One region of the Allobosea sp. LjRoot9 genome, then DNA from elsewhere that is predicted to be linked to it. Evidence: riboswitches for the same ligand, from Rfam matches in the RefSeq annotation. Region 1 holds a riboswitch; each other region holds the start of a gene.

Region 1 (5,877 bases):
TGATGGTGCAAACGCCCCGCCGCCATCACCGCAACGCGATCGGCCAGATAGACGGCCTCAGTGATGTCATGGGTCACGAACAGCACCGTCGTTCCATGCAGGGCGCAGAGCCTCAGGAGGTCGTCCTGCAATTCCTCGCGGGTCAGCGCGTCGAGCGCGGCGAAAGGCTCGTCGAGCAGCAGCACGGCCGGCTGGGTGACCAGCGCGCGCGCGACCGCAACGCGGCTTTGCTGCCCGCCCGACAATTCGCTGGGATAGCGCTGCGCATAGCCGTCCAGCGAAACCAGTTTCAGCAGATCGAGCGCAGCCTCCCGGTCCGCCGCGCGCGGGCGGCGCTTCAGCGAGATCGGCAAGAGCACATTGTCGAGCACGCTCGCCCAATCCAGCAGGGTCGGGGCCTGGAAGACGAAGCCGATCTGCGGACCCGGCTCGCGCAAGGCGGCGCCGTCGATCCTGACGATCCCCTCATCGGGCAGGAGCAGGCCGGCGGCAAGCTTCAGCAGGGTCGTCTTGCCGCAGCCGCTGCGCCCGACCAGGCAATGGATCGCGCCGCGCGGGATCGTCCAGTCGACATGGTCGACGATTGCGGGCCAATCGCCATAGCCATAGCTCGCCCGGTCGATGGCGACGAAGCCTTCGCTATGCGGCTCAATCGACATAAGGCGCGAACCCGTCCGCGGCGGCTTCCGCCGCATGCTCGATCTCGGTCAGGGTGACGAAGTCGAGCAGGTTGAAGCGCCCGTCATTGTGCCAGCCGGCCTCGGGCGCGGTCATCGCGCCAAGCGCGCAGATGCGCGTCACGCCGACCTGCCCGAGCAGACCGGCGAGCCGGAATAGCTCCTCGGGTTCCGCCGCGATCCCGGCGCTTTGGAGGAAGGACCGGAAGGGGGCGATCAGGCCGACGACGTCGTCGAGCCTGTCGACGGCGACGATGGAGAGCGTCCGATTGAGGCCGCTGGGGGCCAGCGCCTGCGCATTCTCGACATGGACGATGCTCCAAGCGTCGGAAGCGTCACCCAGGAGGTCGCGGTCGCCGCCAAGGCTACGAAGCTCCTGCGCGCCGCGCCAGGACGCGGCACTGGCAGCCTCCTCGATCGAGAGCGCGCGGCGCGGGTGCTTGCGGGCGAAGCTCGCCAGTTCATGGCCGACATAGGCGGAGAAGTCGCGCGGCGAGACGCGCCCGCCGCGCTCGACGAAGAGCATCTGCGGGGAATAGCAGCCCTGCTGATCATAGCGCATCACGTCATAGGCGGCCTGCCGGGCAAGCGCGCCTGCCTTGCGCGTATCCAGCGCCGCGCGCGCGACCATGCCGAAGCCGATCTTGTGGCCGTGCGGCAGGTAACGGGCGGTGACCGGCGCGCGATCCCGGATCGCCTTCAGCGCATCATTGCCGCCATAGGCGACGATGGCGTCGGCCTGCGCCAGCCAGACGCGCTCGCCGGCCTCGTCACCGCCCTTCCACCAGACCACGGCGAGACACTCGCCCAGGCGCGGATCGATCTCGGCCAGGATGCGGGCGAACCAACCCGCCAGCAGCGGCTCGGCGGTGGCGACCTTGCCGATGCTCCCGGCCTTGACCAGCAGGCCCGATATCAGGCTCCAGAGCGGCAGGCCCGGAACATTGCCGGCCCAGACATGCAGCAGTAGGTCCGGCCCGAACGCCTTGGCAAAGCCGCCCTTCGGCCTGGACTGGAAATCGTCGAGGATCTGCGGATCGGCGAAATCCTCGGCCAGGAAGCGCTTGAGCTGCGGCTGCCGGAAGGTCTTCAGATAGCCGGTCAGGCCGAGCCGGATCATCTCGGGATCATAACCCGTCACGATCGGCAGCAGTCTTTCGGCCTTTTGCCGCCAGGCATCGTCCCGATCGAGCAATCGCGCGATCGCCTGGTCGATGATCGCGGTGATCTCGGCGATGCGCAGGGTCTTGAGATAAGCGCGGGCATTATCGCGCACGCGCCCTGCCAGCGCAGTGGCTTGCGCTTCGCTCAGCACGGGCACGCGGACCTCCACAGCCTCGCCCCAAGCGCTGAAGTGAAGCAGCTTCCACTCCACCTCGCCGGCTGACAAGCCAGGCAGATGCCCTGCGAATTCGGCCATGACCTCAGCCACGAGCCGCTTTCAGGAATTCCTCGACCGCCACGGAGCAGCCCTTGGAATCGGCGCCATCGACGCGGCCCAGCAGGCGGAAGCCGCCCGGGACGACGATGCCGGCATCCTCGGTCAGGATCGCCGAGACCGAGTTGAAATGGGCGAGATCGTGATGGACCAGCACGCCGGTCTCGCCCGCAGGCACATCCTGACCGGTCAGCGGGTTCACCACCCGGCTGCGGATCCAGTGCGGGCCCGACTTCACCGGTGGGCAAGTCTTGGGCGGGCAAGTCTCGTTGCCCCAATCGTAGAACTGGGTGCTGAGCTCGGTCATGCCGTACATGTTGATGCAGCGCTCCCGGGGCACGCCGAGCGCGGCCGCGAGAGCGTCGTAGAACTCGTCCGCCGCCAATTCGCGCGACTGCCCCTTGAAGCCGCCAGTGTCGAGGATGCGGCTACCCGGCGGCAGCGCGAAGCGCCGGCCCTGCCGCTGCAATTCATCGAGCAGATGCACGAAGCTGTAGCTCGCTCCCAGCAGCGCATAAGGCTCGCCCCTCGCCTCGGCATGCGCCAGCGCCGCGAGCAGACGCGCAGTGGCGAGGCCTGCCTCGTCGATGAAGCCTTCGCTGTCGGGCGTCCCGAATTCGCGCCGCGCCAAAGCGAGGTAATGCGCGAGCGAGGAATTCGGCATCGCCTGCTCGTCGGGGAACAGAATACCCATGCGGATTCGGTCCAGCCCCTGCATCCCGTTCCGCCCCTGCATGAAGCGCTGCCGGAAATTCAGGATCATCGAACGGTCGTAGACAGCGAGCGTCGGGTGATAGCTGCGTCCCCGCTGCCCGCCACGGGTCGTGCCGCTCGTCATGAAAACGTGCTCGATCCCCTCCGTGGGGCGGCAGCTCAGCGTCAGATCCTTGAAAGCGTCGATCGGAACAGCGGGAATGTCGCGCCAGCTCCGGACGGCAAGCGGCGTCCTGCCTCGCGCCGCGGCAAAGCGGCGATAGGGCTGATTGTTCTCGAACTGGTAGGCGAAGATGCGCAGCGCCAGCCGGTCGAAATCCTCGTCCGTCGCTTCTTCCCTGTCGAAGAACTCCAGCAGGGTCGCAATGATCTGCGCTTCCGTCACGTCCATGCACACCTTCCGAGACATCAAGGCGCAATCCGGCACGCTTCCGGTCTGCGACCCGCTGTCCGGCCAATGGCGCGAGCATGGAAAAGGGGCGGCTTGCCACCCTATGTCCCGCATCCCTACGCCGGTATGAGCCGGATCAGGTTCGGAGGGTCACCGCGTTGCTCGAAACGGATTCGAGCCGGCGGAATCTCAGCCTCCTAGCGAGGCCCCCCTGGGAACGGGCGCACCATGACGGCGGCGGCGCGGCCATGTCAAGAATGCGACATGCCGACAGCCCGCTATCGCGAGCTTGCCGGCGGCATGAGCTCAGCCTTCCCGGCTTCGAGCGCGCGTTTGCGGCAGGCTGGTGATGATCGCTCCCGCCACGACGAGCAATCCGGGCAGGACGACGCTCTCGCTCAGCATCTCCTTGAAGACGAAATAGCCGATGAGCGTCAGGAACGGCACGCGCAGCGTGTCGGCGGCACAGAGTTGCAGCGCGGAACCATAACGCGAGGCGTTCGCCAGCGCCGTCTGCGTGACGAAACCGGCAAGCATCAGCACACCAACCGCCAGTGAAACGCCGAGCACGTCCTCGAGATGAAAGTCGCGCGGCTGAGCCGCTCCCCCCACGTCGAGGCCGATCAAGAGCGCGCACAGATAAACCGGAAGCTGCACGGCATGCATGACGAACACGATCAGGACGATGCTCTTGCTCTCGGCCAGCCGGGCCAGCATCAAATTCGTGATCGTCAGCAGGGCGACCGCACCGACAGGGATCAGCAGGCGCGGATCATGCGACACACCCTGCGAGAACAGCAGATAGGCGCTTCCAACGGCGATGAGCGACAATCCCAGGCAGGCGACAGCTCCCGGGATCAATCCCGCGACGACGAGGCCCAGCATCGCCGCAAAGAGAGGCCCCGAGAACTCGATTGTCGCGATGAAGCCCAGGGGAAGATTGGCCAGGCTCCAGATCAACGCCAAGGACCCGATCAGGTGTATCAAGCTGCGCTGGACATGATAGCCGAACTGCATGCCGACCAGTTGGCGCAAGACCGCTTTGCTTCTGAAGACGAGAAATCCGGCAAGGATGAGCGAGCCGGCGGAGCGGATCGCCGCGATCTCGACGATGCGGAAGGAATGCGACAGATAGCGAATGGCTATCGCCACCGCGATATAGGCCAGGAAATAGGCCAGCATCCAAACCGAGAATGCCAGGAAACGGCGCGTCAACCTGTCCATGGAATACCCAGAAGCATTCGCTCCAAGATGGCCATCCTCACCGGCAAGGACAATTTGACCTGTCGAAAATAGCCTGCATTCGGCAGCGCGTCGCATGACACGTCCAGCTCGGAGAAACGCGGGAGAGGGTTCAGGATCAGGGTGTCGGATTTCGCATCGAGGATCTTCTTGGCGGTCAGCGTGAAGGGTTCCGTCTCGGTTTCCTTGTCGACGGCCTCGCTGCCCAGGGACGCATGCGCGAAGCGGCTCATATCCTGCATCTGAATGATCAGGACGTCGTGCTCCAGGGTGTCCCTGACGTCGTGAACGAAGGAGACCTTGCAGCCCAGGCTCGCCAGCAACGCGATCGCTTCGCGCATCGGCGGATTGATCGGCACGTCCGGCAGGGAGCAGAGCGTGAAGCGCCGGGGCGGCGAGAGGCGCAGCATCTTCACGAAGGACAGGGCAAAGCGCGCGCGCGTATCGCTCGACAAGGCAATCGACAGATCTTTGACGTCCCCGCGCAATTTGTGGATGGCGAAGAGATCGATCAAAGCCTGGGTCGGGTGCTCGTCGGCGCCGTTGCCGGCATTGACGACCGGCAGATAGCTCAACCGGCCGATCTGATATGGCAGGCTCTCGGTATGCGAGCGCACCACGATCAGGTCGCTATAGGCCTCCACGGTGCGGATATGATCGTCGAGCGTTTCCCCTGTCGCGCTGCCCATCCGGCTGCGATCGGTATCGTAGACGTCGAGCGATTGGTGACCCAGGCGCAAGGCCGCGGCCTGAAAGCCCAGCCGCGTCCGCGTGCTGCGCTGGTCGAACAGGGTCGCGATCACCTTTGGCCGCCGCCTTATGAGATGAAGTCGGCTCGGCTGGTCGCCAGGCGCATCTTCCTCATTCTCTTCCGCCAGAAAGCGCTCGGCGCGCGCGAAGATATCATCGAGATCGTCGCGCGACACCGAATCGGCGCCAAGCAGGTCCTTGCCGCTCGGATAGTTCGGCCTCTGCATGGCGCCTCGCTCCCGTTCCGGCTCTATTACCGCGGGGACGCGCTCAAGCAACTTCTGGCCGCTTCCTCACGGCAACCGCAGCAGGCGCCGTGAGGTCCCCGACAAGGCTCATCCTGTCGGAGGCCACGCGATCCTTGATGATGGCGAGCAAAGCCTCGTCGGTCATCGGTTTCGCGAGGATGAATCCCTGTATCCCATGCAAGCTGAAGCGGCGCATCATGGCAAGCTGCGCCGCCGTTTCGATGCCTTCGACGATGATCGAGAGCCCGAGCTTATGAGCCAGGTCGGTGATCGCGGTCATCAGCGCGTTCACCTTGACCGACGAATCGATCTCATGGCTGAAGGTCTTATCGATCTTGATGATGTCGATCGGCAGCTTGGCCAGATAGCTCAGGGACGAGTATCCGGTCCCGAAATCGTCAAGCGCGATCCTGACGC
Region 2 (5,877 bases), 1.2 Mb from region 1:
TGCCAACCCAACCCTGTTCAGCCCGTTCCTCGATGCCGGAGAGATCGCGATCGAAGCGCCCGATCACGGCCGCTTCGTCAAGGCCTCCTCCTTCAACAGCCCCGGCGAAACGGCGCGGCTGGTGCGCGACGATGCCGGCCGCATCGAGTCGGTCTGGCTCGGCGGCTCGCATGTCGTCTCGGAGGCAGCGCTGAAGGCGGAGATGCTCGCGCGCTATCGAAGCGGCAGCGCCTAGCGCTTGCCACCCCGGACCTCCGGCGCGATCACGAACCGACGAGCCCGAGCTGGGGGCTCGACGCTTCGGCGCGGCCACGGCGCGGAATGCGCCCGGCCGCGCGCGCATCCCAACCGGCCTCGACGGCGTGGCGCATGGCACGCGCCATGCGGACCGGATCCTTCGCCTTGGCGATCGCTGTGTTGAGCAGCACGGCGCTCGCGCCGCATTCCATCGCGATGGCGGCATCCGACGCCGTGCCCAACCCGGCATCGACGATCACGGGAACGGCCGAGCGCGCGCAGATCAATTCGAGATTGGCGGGGTTGGCGACGCCCATGCCGGAGCCGATCAGCGAGCCCATCGGCATCACGGCAGCGGCTCCGAGATCGGCCAGGCGCGCGCAAACCACCGGATCGTCATTGCAATAGGGCAGCACGACGAAGCCCATCTCGACGAGCTGGCGCGTCGCCTCCAGCAGCTCCCCGACATCGGGATAGAGCGTCTCGCGATCGCCGATGACCTCGAGCTTGATCCAGTTGGTTCCAAGCGCCTCGCGAGCAAGCTCCGCCGTCAGGACGGCGTCACGCGCCGTCTCGCAGCCGGCCGTATTGGGCAGGAAGCGGTAGCCGGACAAAAGCTGCGCCGTATCAGAGCCATGGCCCGCCAGCGAGATCCGGCGCAGCGACAGGGTCACGATCTCCGCGCCGCTGGCGGCGACCGCATCCACCATGATGCGCTGGTTGGGATAACCGGCCGTCCCGATCAGCAGGCGGGAGCCGAGTTGCGTTCCGGCCAGGGTAAAGGGCTGTTCCGCGACACTCATCTCAGCCTCCTTGAAAAGCGCGAATGATCTCGACGCGGTCACCGGACGCCAGAGGCGTGACCTGCCATTGTGACTGCTTCACCACCATCCCGTTCAACGCGATGGCGAAGCCCTGGGGGCCCGGCAGATCGAGCTCGACCGTGCGCTCCCGCCATAGCGCCAGCAGATCCTCAGCCGCGCTGTCATGATCGCGTCCATTGACGATGAGCTTCATGCCAATGCCTCCTGTGCTGAAAAACGCTCCGGTCCGAAGGACGCGGCAGGCCCTTTGATGCCTCCCTCGGTAACGAGTTGCGTGATCGCTACCGCGGTGACAGGGGCCAGCAGATAGCCGTTGCGATGATGTCCCGTGGCGAGGAGCAGGCCTGGAATCCGGGTCTCGCCGAGGATCGGCGCGTCGTCGGCGCTGGTGGGGCGGAAGCCCGACCAGATCGCGGCGATCGGCAGGTCCTCGATTCCGGGCAGGATGCGCCGCGCGCCTTCGAGCAGCGCGTAGACGCCGCCGGCCGTCACGGCATCGTCGAAGCCGCACTCCTCCATGGTCGCGCCGACAATCAGCGTCCCGTCGCTCTTCGGCGCGAGATGGACCTGGTCGGTCCAGACCATGCGCGAAAGGACCGGCCGGTGCGGCGGGCATGCCAGCGCCAGCGACTGCCCCTTGAGCGGCCGCAACGGCAGGGAAAGCCCCGCTATCTCGGTCCAGGCCCCGCCGGCCGCGACGATGATCGTAGCCTTCACCGGCCCTTGCTTCGTCGTGACGCCCACGGCGCGCCCGGCTTGCAGCCAGGGCGTTGCCGCCAAGCCTTCGAGCAGGATTCCGCCGCGTTTGATGAAGGCCTGCCGCAGGGCGGCGATCACCCTGACCGGGGCGACCTGATGATCGCCGGGGCAATGGATACCGGCCACGACGGAGGGGCGTAGACCGGGCTCAAAGCCTCGGCAGGCAGCCCCGTCCAGCCACTGCGTCGCAAGCCCGGCCTGCCGCTGCATCTCCTGGCGGAAGCGCAGCCGCGCCACCTCGTCGCGCGTCGTGGCGACAATCAGGATGCCATCCCTGCGATAATCGATATCGAGCCCGCCATCGGCCGATAATTCAGCGGCGAAGCCGGGCCAGAGGTGCTGGCTCTCCAGGGCGAGCGCGACATGCTCCTCGCCGCCGGGCTCGAATTCGGCGGCCGCCGCCAGCATTCCGGTGGCAGCGAGGCTCGCCCCTTGGCCGACCGTGCCGCGCTCGAAAAGCGCAACCCGCAGGCCGGCACGCAGCAATCGCCAGCCGGTCATCAGGCCGATCACGCCGCCACCGATAATGGCGACATCCGTCGAGGCCGGCGGCGCCGCAACATCGGGCGGGCGAGCCTGCTGGCGGCGCAAACTGGTGTCGGGTGGGCCTCTCATCGCAAACTCCTCGCCGCGACGGGGGGGCGAGGATATCTGCGGCCTTGCGGGCCGCCGGCTTAAAGCCGGGAAATCCATCCCTCCGCCGGTATGAACCGGATCAGGTTCGAAGGATTTCCGCGCGCTTATCCGGGTTGCCCCGGTCTGCCAGCGGTGTCTCAGCCCCTTGCCGGGGATCTCCCTGGAATGGTGACGACTGTGAAAGCTCGGCCGCCGCTGGTCAAGCCTGCCTGGATGCAGGCAGCGCCAGCCCTCACCGCATGAAGTGCAGCTCGCGGAACCGCCCGCGGAACGCCGTCACATCCTTCGCGATCGCGTCTGCCGACCGCGAGCCGCTCAGGCCCTCAGTGATATAGCCGGCCAGTTCCGGCATGTCGGCAGGCGTCATGCCGAAGCGAACGATCTCGGGCGTGCCGAGCCTGAGCCCGTTCACGTCCCCTGCCACCTCCGGCAGGGGCAGGCCGATGCCGCAGCTCAGGATGTTGATGGCGCGCAGCGTCTTGGCGGCCGCCTGGCCGCCGCCATAGCTGTGAGCCTCGATCGCGAATTGATGCGAGGTCGTCAGGCCGCGATCGCGCGCGAAGACCGGCACCTGCCGCTCGACCAGCGCCTCGCCCAGTGCCTTGGCCGTCTCAACCATCATCTGCGCGTAGGCACGGCCATGCGCCTTCCAGTCAAGCAGGGTGATCGCCAGCGAGGCCGATTTCGCCGCGTCGAAATTCGCGGTCAGGCCGGGATAGGCAATGGCGTCGAGCCGCTTGGCGATCTCGGCGTCATTGGTGACGATCAGACCCGAAGGCGGCCCGCCCAGGCTCTTATAGGTGCTCATCGTCATCAGATGAGCTCCCTCCTCCAGCGGCTGCTGCCAGCCATGCCCGGCAATCATGCCCGACATATGCGCCGCGTCGAACAGCACGATCGCGCCGATTTCGTCGGCGATCGCGCGGATCTCGCGGATCGGATGGGCGAAGAGGTTGAGGCTGCCGCCGATCGAGATCAGCTTGGGCTTCAATCGCAAGGCATCCTCACGCAGGCGCGCAAGGTCGACGGTGTAGTTCACCGGATCGACCGGGGCGGGATGGGTAACGATGCCGTAAAGCCCTGCGGCACCGGCGCCGTGATGCGTGACATGGCCGCCGATCGTGCCCGGCGGCGCGATGATGCAATCGCCGGGCTTGGCCGCGACCATGAAGGCATAGAGATTGGCGATGGCGCCCGAGGGCACGCGGATCTCGGCATATTTCGCGCCGAAGACCTCGGCGGCGAGCTCGGCGGCAATGACCTCGATCTTTTCGATCGCCTCCAGCCCCATCTCATATTTGTCGCCGGGATAGCCGAGCGAGGGCCGCGCGCCCAGCCCCGCCGCAAGCACGGCCTCGGCCTTGGGGTTCATCACATTGGTCGCGGGGTTGAGGTTGATGCAGTCGCGCTCATGGATGTTGCGGTTCTCGACCGTCAGCGCCGCGATCCGCGCCGCGACCGCGTCGAGCGACTGGCCGGCCGTCTCGGCGGCGATGCCGAGCACGTAATCCTCGCACGCTTGCGGAACCCAGTCGCGCCTGCCCAGAGCCGTCATCGATCGATCCTCCTAGAGCCGGATGATTTCAGCTGGGATCACAAAGTGATCCCGCCTGAAATCTGAATCCGTCTCTCATCCAAAGAGTTAGAGCAGGATCAATGCGAAAAACCGGTCCCCACTTTTTCGCATCCTGCTCTAGCGGTGAGCCCGCCTGATACGAAGAATATGAACGGTTTGCGCGGCGCTGCGCAAACGAGTAATCCTCGCTCGCAGGCAGAGAAAATCTCAGCCTAAGGGATGGCCCGTCATGCCCGTAAAACCGCCGCGCCCACGCCTGCCTTCCCTCAACGCCTTGCGGGCTTTCGAGGCCGCGGCGCGCTGCGAGAGCTTCGTCAAGGCGGCGGAAGAACTCGGCGTCACGGCCGGCGCAGTGACGCAGCAGATCCGCCAGTTGGAGGCATGGCTCGGCTTCCCCCTGTTTCGCCGCCTCGCCCAGGGCGTGGAGCTGACGGAGGGCGCGCGCAACGCCCTGCCCAAGCTGACGCGCGGCTTCGACACGCTGGGACAGGCGATGCAGGATTTGCGCGCCGGGCATGAAGGCCGCGCACTGACCATCGCCGCCCTGCCCTGCATCGCCCAGCTCTGGCTCTCGCCGCGCCTGCCCGCGCTGCAGGCGGCGTTTCCCGGACTGCAGATCTCGGTCTCGGCGATGGAGCAGCCGCCGGATCCACGCCGCGAGCCGCATGATCTGGCGCTGTTTTATCTCGGCCCCGAGGCGTGCCCCGTCGATGCGCTGACACTGGGCCCGGACATGATCCTGCCGGTCTGCGCGCCGGCACTCGCGCACACGCTCACAAGCGTCGGTGATCTGGCGCGCGCGACCTTGCTGCATGACGCTGTCTGGCGGGAGGATTGGCGGCGCTGGCTCGCCTTCACCGGGTGCATCGGGACGATCGACCCGACCCGCGGCCCCTCCTTCTCGCTCTACAGCCTGGCGCTCGACGCCGCGCTCTCGGGCTCCGGCGTGCTGATGGGCCGGATGAGCCTGATCGCGCCGCATCTGCGCGACGGCAGGCTCATCGCCCCCTTCACGGACGCGATGCCGACCGGCGACGCGCTGGCGCTCATCCTGAATTCACAAGCAAGCGCGCATGGCAGCCGGCGTGAGATCGCGCGCGGCCTGCTCGAAATGCAGGCGCAATCGACTCAGATCGCGCTGCCGCAATCCCCGGCCAGGATCTGATCCATCGAGCGCGACGGCTCGGCGCAGCCGGCCTCGCCAACGACCTTGGCCGGCACGCCGGCGACCGTCTTGTTGCGCGGTACGGCCTGCAGCACGACCGAGCCCGCCGCGACGCGGGCGCATTGGCCGATCTCGATATTGCCGAGGATCTTGGCGCCGGCGCCGATCAGCACGCCCTTGCGGATCTTGGGATGGCGGTCGCCGCCCTGCTTGCCGGTTCCGCCCAGCGTCACGTCCTGCAGCATCGAGACATCGTCCTCGATCACTGTGGTCTCGCCGACGACGAGGCCCGTGGCATGGTCGAGGAAGATACCCTTGCCGATCACCGCGGCCGGGTTGATATCGGTCTGGAACACTTCCGACGAGCGGCTCTGCAGATAAAGCGCGAAATCGCGCCGCCCCTGCCGGTGCAGCCAATGAGCGAGGCGATGCGCCTGCAAGGCGTGGAAGCCCTTGAAGAACAGCACCGGCTCCAGCACCCGGTAGCAGGCCGGGTCGCGGTCCATCACCGCGAGCGCATCGGCCCGTATACCCTGGCTGATCTCCGGATCGGCAATAAGCGCCTCCTCGAAAGCCTGCGCGATCAGATCGGCGGGGACCGCCACATGCCCGAGACGCATCGCGACGCGGTGACTGACCGCCGCTTCGAAGCTCGGCTGGTTCAGCACGGAGGCCATGAT
Region 3 (5,877 bases), on a different contig from region 1:
TCCTGAGCTCCTGCGTCATGGCGTAGAGCACGACGCTCTGCGCCCACGCTGCGATACCGGCGCCGGCATGGCAGCCCGACGAACGACACTCCCCCGGGAGGCGCCAACCGGTCGGGGCGGCATCGGGAGAGGCTCACTGGCGCTAAGCTTTATTAAGGCTGCGATGTGAGGATTGCGACCGCGATGTGAAACTCCGCTTCGGAGGAAACGGCCATGAAGGCTAGTCGCATCAATGGTCATGCCGAAAGCCTGCCGCGTCTGCCATTCTGGGCCGCGGCATTCGTCACGGTGGTCTGCATCGCCATTCTCGCCCTGAGCGGATGGCGCGAATGGGCCACCCGGGAAGCCGATCTGAAGAACGCCGAAGTCGACATGATCAATCTCTCGCGCTCGCTGACACAGCACGCGGAGGACACCATCGAACTCGCCGATGCAGTGCTTTTCGGCTTGGCCAGCAGACTGGAGACAAACGGCACGAGTCCCGCCGCAATCGCGACAATTCAGAATGTTCTCGACCTTCGCAAACCGACGCTAGGGCGAATTCGCGGCCTCTTCGTCTACGACGAAACGGGCCGCTGGCTGGCCACCACGGAGAAAGTCGACTTCGCGGGCCTCAACAACAGCGACCGCGCATATTTCCAGCATCATCGCTCTGTGGACGATCGCCGCATCTATCTGGGCCGACCCGTTCAAAGCCGGACCGGTGGTCAGTGGATCATCACGGTGTCCCGGCGCCTCAACCATCCCGATGGCGCTTTCGCCGGTGTGGTCCTGGCGACGATCGACGCCGGATATTTCTCGCAGTTCTATCGCCGGTTCGACATCGGCCCCAACGGGGCAATCACGCTGCTCAGCGCCGATGGCATTCTGCTCGCGCGCAGCGTCGATAACGACACCTATGTCGGACGAGACATGTCGGCGACACCTCTGATCAGGGACAGGATGTCCCGGCCCGCAGCCAGCGTCTATTATTTCAAATCACCGCTGGATGGGCTGCAACGTCTGAGTTCCTTCAGGTTCAGCGAGCGATATCCGCTCCTGGTGCTGGCGACGGAAGCCCAGGATGACGTTCTGCTGCGCTGGCGTCAGGCCGCCATGGCCCGGATAGCCTTCGTGCTGGCTTTGACATTGGTGATTGGCGTCATCGGCCTGTATCTCGTGCGTCAACTCTATGAGCGTCAGCGCATGGCGGCAGCGCTGATCGCCAAGGAGGCCGATTTCCGTCTGCTCGCGGAAGCATCCAGCGACATGGTCACCCGGATCGATTTCGACGAGCGCATTCTCTACGCCTCCCCTTCCTCCGCGAGCGTTCTGGGCTGGGACCCCGCGCAACTGGTCGGAACGCCGGCTCTGGCCGGTGTCCACCCGGAGGATTTGCCCCGGGTCGAACAGGTCGTCGCTGCGCTGAAGCGCGGCGAGGTCGAGGAAGCCAGGGTCATCTATCGCACGCGCCACCGAGAGAAGATCGAGATCTGGATCGAGACGACCTTGCGCGTGACGAGGTCCGATAGCGGCACGATCGATGGCGTCGTGGCGATCTCGCGCGATATGACCGAGCACAAGGATCTCGAAGACAAACTCGCGGCGCTGGCGACCTTGGACGGACTGACGGGGCTCGCCAATCGCCGATGTTTCGACGAGCGGCTGGAGCAAGAATGGGCGCGAGCCTCGCGAGAGGGCACCGCCCTTTCCGTGCTGATGATCGATATCGACCATTTCAAGAAATTCAACGATCGCTACGGACATCCGGCTGGAGATGGCTGCCTGCGTGCTGTGGCCGCCGTCCTGGCCGCGCAAGCACGACGCCCGGGCGACCTGGCCTCGCGCTATGGCGGGGAAGAGTTCGCCCTCCTCTTGCCGGGCACGGATGCCGAAGGCTGCGAGCTGGTCGGCATGAGATTCTGCGAAGCGCTTCACGACATCCAGATCCCGCACGGGTCGAACCCTCCGTCCAGGCTCGTCACGGCGAGCCTTGGCGGCGCGACTGTCTGGCCGAACTCCAATGCAACGACAGACTGCGCCTCGTTGGTTGGAGCAGCTGATCGGGCGCTTTATTCCGCCAAGGACGGCGGGCGTGATCGCATGGTCATGTCGGGACGAGTGCTGCCGTGGCCGCGCGCCAGGAGCGCCTGACCCGCAACAGAGCACACCACCGGAATGCGCCGCTTCCGAAGATCGCGCCGCTCGATCCGTCGCAGCCGTCGTTGCGCCGAGCGACGCCGCAATCAACGAGGCGATGAACACACGGCAATGACGTCATGCGAGCCGGGCGCTGTTTGCCGGTTGCGCACTGGCGCTATCACGCCTAACTTCCCAGCCGTTCCGAGGGGTGCTCGCAAGAGCTGAGATGGCCGTAAAGGCCGAACCCATCGAACCTGATCCGGGTCATACCGGCGGAGGGACTGGAACGCGGCTTGCGCAGAATCGCGACCGCAGACAGCGCTAGACCGCTTCGACGCCGGATCTCCTGAACCTTGGACCAAGGAGGAGATCCCATGAACGTTCACACCAAGTCAGCCAAAAACAGCGTCAAGGCCGCGCCCAAGTTTGGTGCACCGACCGGCGTCACCACCGGCCCGATCATCGGCTCGCGCAAGATCTATGTCGCGCCGCCGGAAGACCCGACCATGCGGGTTCCCTTCCGCGAGGTGCAGCTTTCGACCGACGCAGAACCACCGGTGCGCATCTATGACCCGTCGGGACCCTTCACCGAGAGCGACGCCAGGATCGATCTGAACCAAGGCCTGCCGCAGCCACGCCGCGCCTGGCTCGACGCGCGCGGTTTCGACACCATTCCCGGCCGCGAAGTCACTGCCGCCGACAATGGCAACATCTCGCCCGAGAACCTGGTGCCTGCCTGCCCGGCGGAACGCCCGGTGCTGACGGCCAAGCCCGGCCAGATGGCGACGCAGTACGAGTTCGCCAGGGCCGGCATCATCACCCCCGAGATGATCTATGTCGCCCATCGCGAGAATCTCGGCCGCGCCGCCATGCTGGAAGGCGCGAAAGAGCGCCATGGCGATGGCGAGAGCTTCGGCGCGAGCGTGCCGGAATTCGTCACGCCAGAATTCGTGCGCAGCGAAATCGCGCGCGGCCGCGCGATCATTCCCGCCAATATCAACCACCCAGAACTCGAGCCGATGGCGATCGGCCGGAACTTCCTGGTCAAGATCAACGCCAATATCGGCAATTCCGCCGTCACCTCCGGCGCGGCCGAGGAGGTCGAAAAGCTGGTCTGGGCGATCCGCTGGGGTGCTGACACGGTCATGGACCTGTCGACCGGGCGCAACATTCACAACATCCGCTCCTGGATCCTGCGCAATTCTCCGGTCCCGATCGGCACCGTGCCGATCTACCAGGCGCTGGAGAAGGTCGGCGGCGATCCGGTCGAGCTCGACTGGGAGGTGTTCAAGGACACGCTGATCGAGCAGGCCGAGCAGGGCGTCGACTACTTCACCATCCATGCCGGCGTCAGGCTGCCCTATGTGCCGCTGACGGCTTCCAGGGTGACCGGCATCGTTTCGCGCGGCGGCTCGATCATGGCACGCTGGTGCCTGGCGCATCACAAGGAAAGCTTCCTCTACGAGCGTTTCGACGAGATCTGCGAGATCATGCGGCGCTATGACGTCTCGTTCTCGCTCGGCGACGGGTTGCGTCCGGGCTCGATCGCCGACGCCAATGACCGTGCCCAGTTCGCCGAGCTGGAGACGCTGGGCGAGCTCACCAAACGCGCCTGGGACAAGGGCTGCCAGGTGATGATCGAGGGCCCCGGCCATGTGCCGATGCACAAGATCAAGGAGAATATGGACAAGCAATTGCGCGAATGCGGCGAGGCGCCCTTCTACACGCTTGGGCCGCTGACGACCGACATCGCGCCGGGCTACGACCACATCACCTCAGGGATCGGGGCTGCGATGATCGGCTGGTTCGGCTGCGCCATGCTCTGCTATGTCACGCCCAAGGAGCATCTCGGCCTGCCCAACCGCGACGACGTCAAGACCGGCGTCATCACCTACCGGATTGCGGCCCATGCCGCCGATCTCGCCAAGGGTCATCCGGCGGCCAAGCTCCGCGACGATGCGGTCAGCCGCGCGCGCTTCGACTTCCGCTGGGAAGACCAGTTCAACCTGGCGCTCGACCCCGACACCGCCCGCGCCTATCACGACGAGACCTTGCCGAAGGACGTGCACAAGGTCGCGCATTTCTGTTCGATGTGCGGGCCGAAGTTCTGCTCGATGAAGATCACGCAGGATCTGCGCGCCGAGGTCCTCGCCATGGGCGAGAACGAGCGCATCGCACTTGACCAGGCGGCGGCGCAGATCGAAACGGAAAGGCATGCGGGCATGGCCGCGAAATCCCAGGAATTTCTCTCGAAGGGCGGCAATCTCTACCTGCCGGCAGCGGAATGAGCATGACCACGGACGTCACCCATCTCGATGCCGCCCGCGTCGCCGCCGTGCTGGCGCGCGTGACGGCGCAGCGGCCGCGCGTGCAATGCCTGACCAATACGGTGGCGCAGAACATCACGGCCAACATGCTGCTCGCCTTCGGGGCCATTCCCTCGATGGCGATCCATGTCGACGAGGTCGCGGCGATGGCCGACGGCGCGGGCGCGATCCTGATCAATATCGGCACGATCAACGCCGAGAGCGAGCTCGCCATTCCCAAGCTGCTGGAGGTGGCGCGCGACCAGGCCAAGCCGCTGGTCTTCGACCCCGTCTTCGTCGAGCTCTCGCCCCTGCGCCAGCATGTGGCCCGCGAGGTGCTGCGCTTGCGCAACATCGTCGTGCGCGGCAACGCGACCGAGATGGCGGCGCTCGAAGACACGCTCCAAGCCGCGCGCGGACATGAAGTCGCGCACGAGCATGATCTGACGCTGGTCACGACCGGCAAGATCGACCGCATCGAAGGCCCGTGCGGCGCGTTCTCGGTCGCGCATGGCCACCCCCTGATGACGAAGGTCACCGGCGTCGGCTGCGCGGCCGGCGCCCTGATCGCGGCCGCTTGCGCGGTCGAGAGCAACCCGGCCCTGGCAGCAGCCGCGGCGCTGACCGCCTACGGCATCGCCGGCGAGATCGCCGCCGAACGCAGCAATGGGCCAGGCAGCTTCGCTGTCGCGCTGATCGACGCGCTGGCGGGCATCGACGAGGCCACGCTGCGGGCGCGGATGGGAGAAGAGGGTTGAGCGTCGATATCCTGCTCTACGGTCTGGTCGATCCGCAGATCGCCAGAGGCCGCTCGCTCGCCGACCTCGCCCGTGCGGCCGCCAAAGGCGGCGCGACGCTGATCCAGTACCGCGCCAAAGCGGCCTCGACGCGCGAGATGGTGCGGGAGGCCCGAGCGATCCATGCGGCGCTCGCCGGCACCGGCGTGCCGCTATTGATCAACGACCGCGTCGATGTCGCTTTGGCGGCCGGCGCGGAAGGCGTGCATCTGGGCGCCGACGACATGGAGCTTGCCGACGCCCGCCGCCTGCTCGGCGAGAACGCGATCATCGGCGCGACGCTGGGAGAGGCGGCGGAATTGCCCTACCTCGCCTCCGCGCGCATCGATTATGCCTGCGTCGGCCCGGTCTTCGCCACGCAGCACAAGGGCGATGCCGACATCCCGCTCGGCCTCGACGGCTACGCTGCGCTGCGGCGGCAGGCAGCCGAGGCGCTGGGTTCCCTCCCGGTCGGAGCGATCGCCGGCATCAATGCGGCCAATGCCGCCTCGGTGATGGCCGCCGGTGCGGACGGGGTCGCCGTGATCGGCGCGATGTTCGGGGCCGACGATGTCGAGGGCGCGACGCGGGCGTTGCGGGCTGCGGTCGAAAAGCGCGGCTGACAAACACCCCCGTCATTCCGGGGCTTCGCGCAGCGAAGAGCCCGGAACCCA

Evidence for each region. A riboswitch is a leader RNA that binds a small molecule or an ion and turns the genes downstream of it on or off. The one in region 1 is predicted to bind thiamine pyrophosphate.
Region 2: linked by a shared signal. The riboswitch ahead of thiO (glycine oxidase ThiO) and the one ahead of ACSQ3P_RS07280 (hypothetical protein) in region 1 are both predicted to bind thiamine pyrophosphate.
Region 3: linked by a shared signal. The riboswitch ahead of thiC (phosphomethylpyrimidine synthase ThiC) and the one ahead of ACSQ3P_RS07280 (hypothetical protein) in region 1 are both predicted to bind thiamine pyrophosphate.

What each region holds. Positions count from the first base shown of each region.
Region 1 covers NZ_CAXUPC020000001.1:1,582,427-1,588,303, forward strand. Annotated here, with positions in the region: gene ACSQ3P_RS07270 (ABC transporter ATP-binding protein) at 1-659, opposite strand, end outside; gene ACSQ3P_RS07275 (acyl-CoA reductase) at 649-2,097, opposite strand; gene ACSQ3P_RS07280 (hypothetical protein) at 2,102-3,220, opposite strand; TPP riboswitch at 3,314-3,443, opposite strand; gene ACSQ3P_RS07285 (hypothetical protein) at 3,527-4,444, opposite strand; gene ACSQ3P_RS07290 (aspartate/ornithine carbamoyltransferase family protein) at 4,432-5,439, opposite strand; gene ACSQ3P_RS07295 (putative bifunctional diguanylate cyclase/phosphodiesterase) at 5,483-5,877, opposite strand, start outside.
Region 2 covers NZ_CAXUPC020000001.1:346,754-352,630, reverse strand. Annotated here, with positions in the region: gene ACSQ3P_RS01695 (serine hydrolase domain-containing protein) at 1-235, shown strand, start outside; gene ACSQ3P_RS01690 (thiazole synthase) at 264-1,040, opposite strand; gene thiS (sulfur carrier protein ThiS) at 1,042-1,254, opposite strand; gene thiO (glycine oxidase ThiO) at 1,251-2,435, opposite strand; TPP riboswitch at 2,496-2,627, opposite strand; gene glyA (serine hydroxymethyltransferase) at 2,689-4,011, opposite strand; gene ACSQ3P_RS01670 (LysR family transcriptional regulator) at 4,262-5,197, shown strand; gene cysE (serine O-acetyltransferase) at 5,161-5,877, opposite strand, start outside.
Region 3 covers NZ_CAXUPC020000002.1:664,855-670,731, forward strand. Annotated here, with positions in the region: gene ACSQ3P_RS11780 (sensor domain-containing diguanylate cyclase) at 214-2,133, shown strand; TPP riboswitch at 2,316-2,420, shown strand; gene thiC (phosphomethylpyrimidine synthase ThiC) at 2,496-4,409, shown strand; gene ACSQ3P_RS11790 (hydroxyethylthiazole kinase) at 4,412-5,185, shown strand; gene thiE (thiamine phosphate synthase) at 5,182-5,826, shown strand.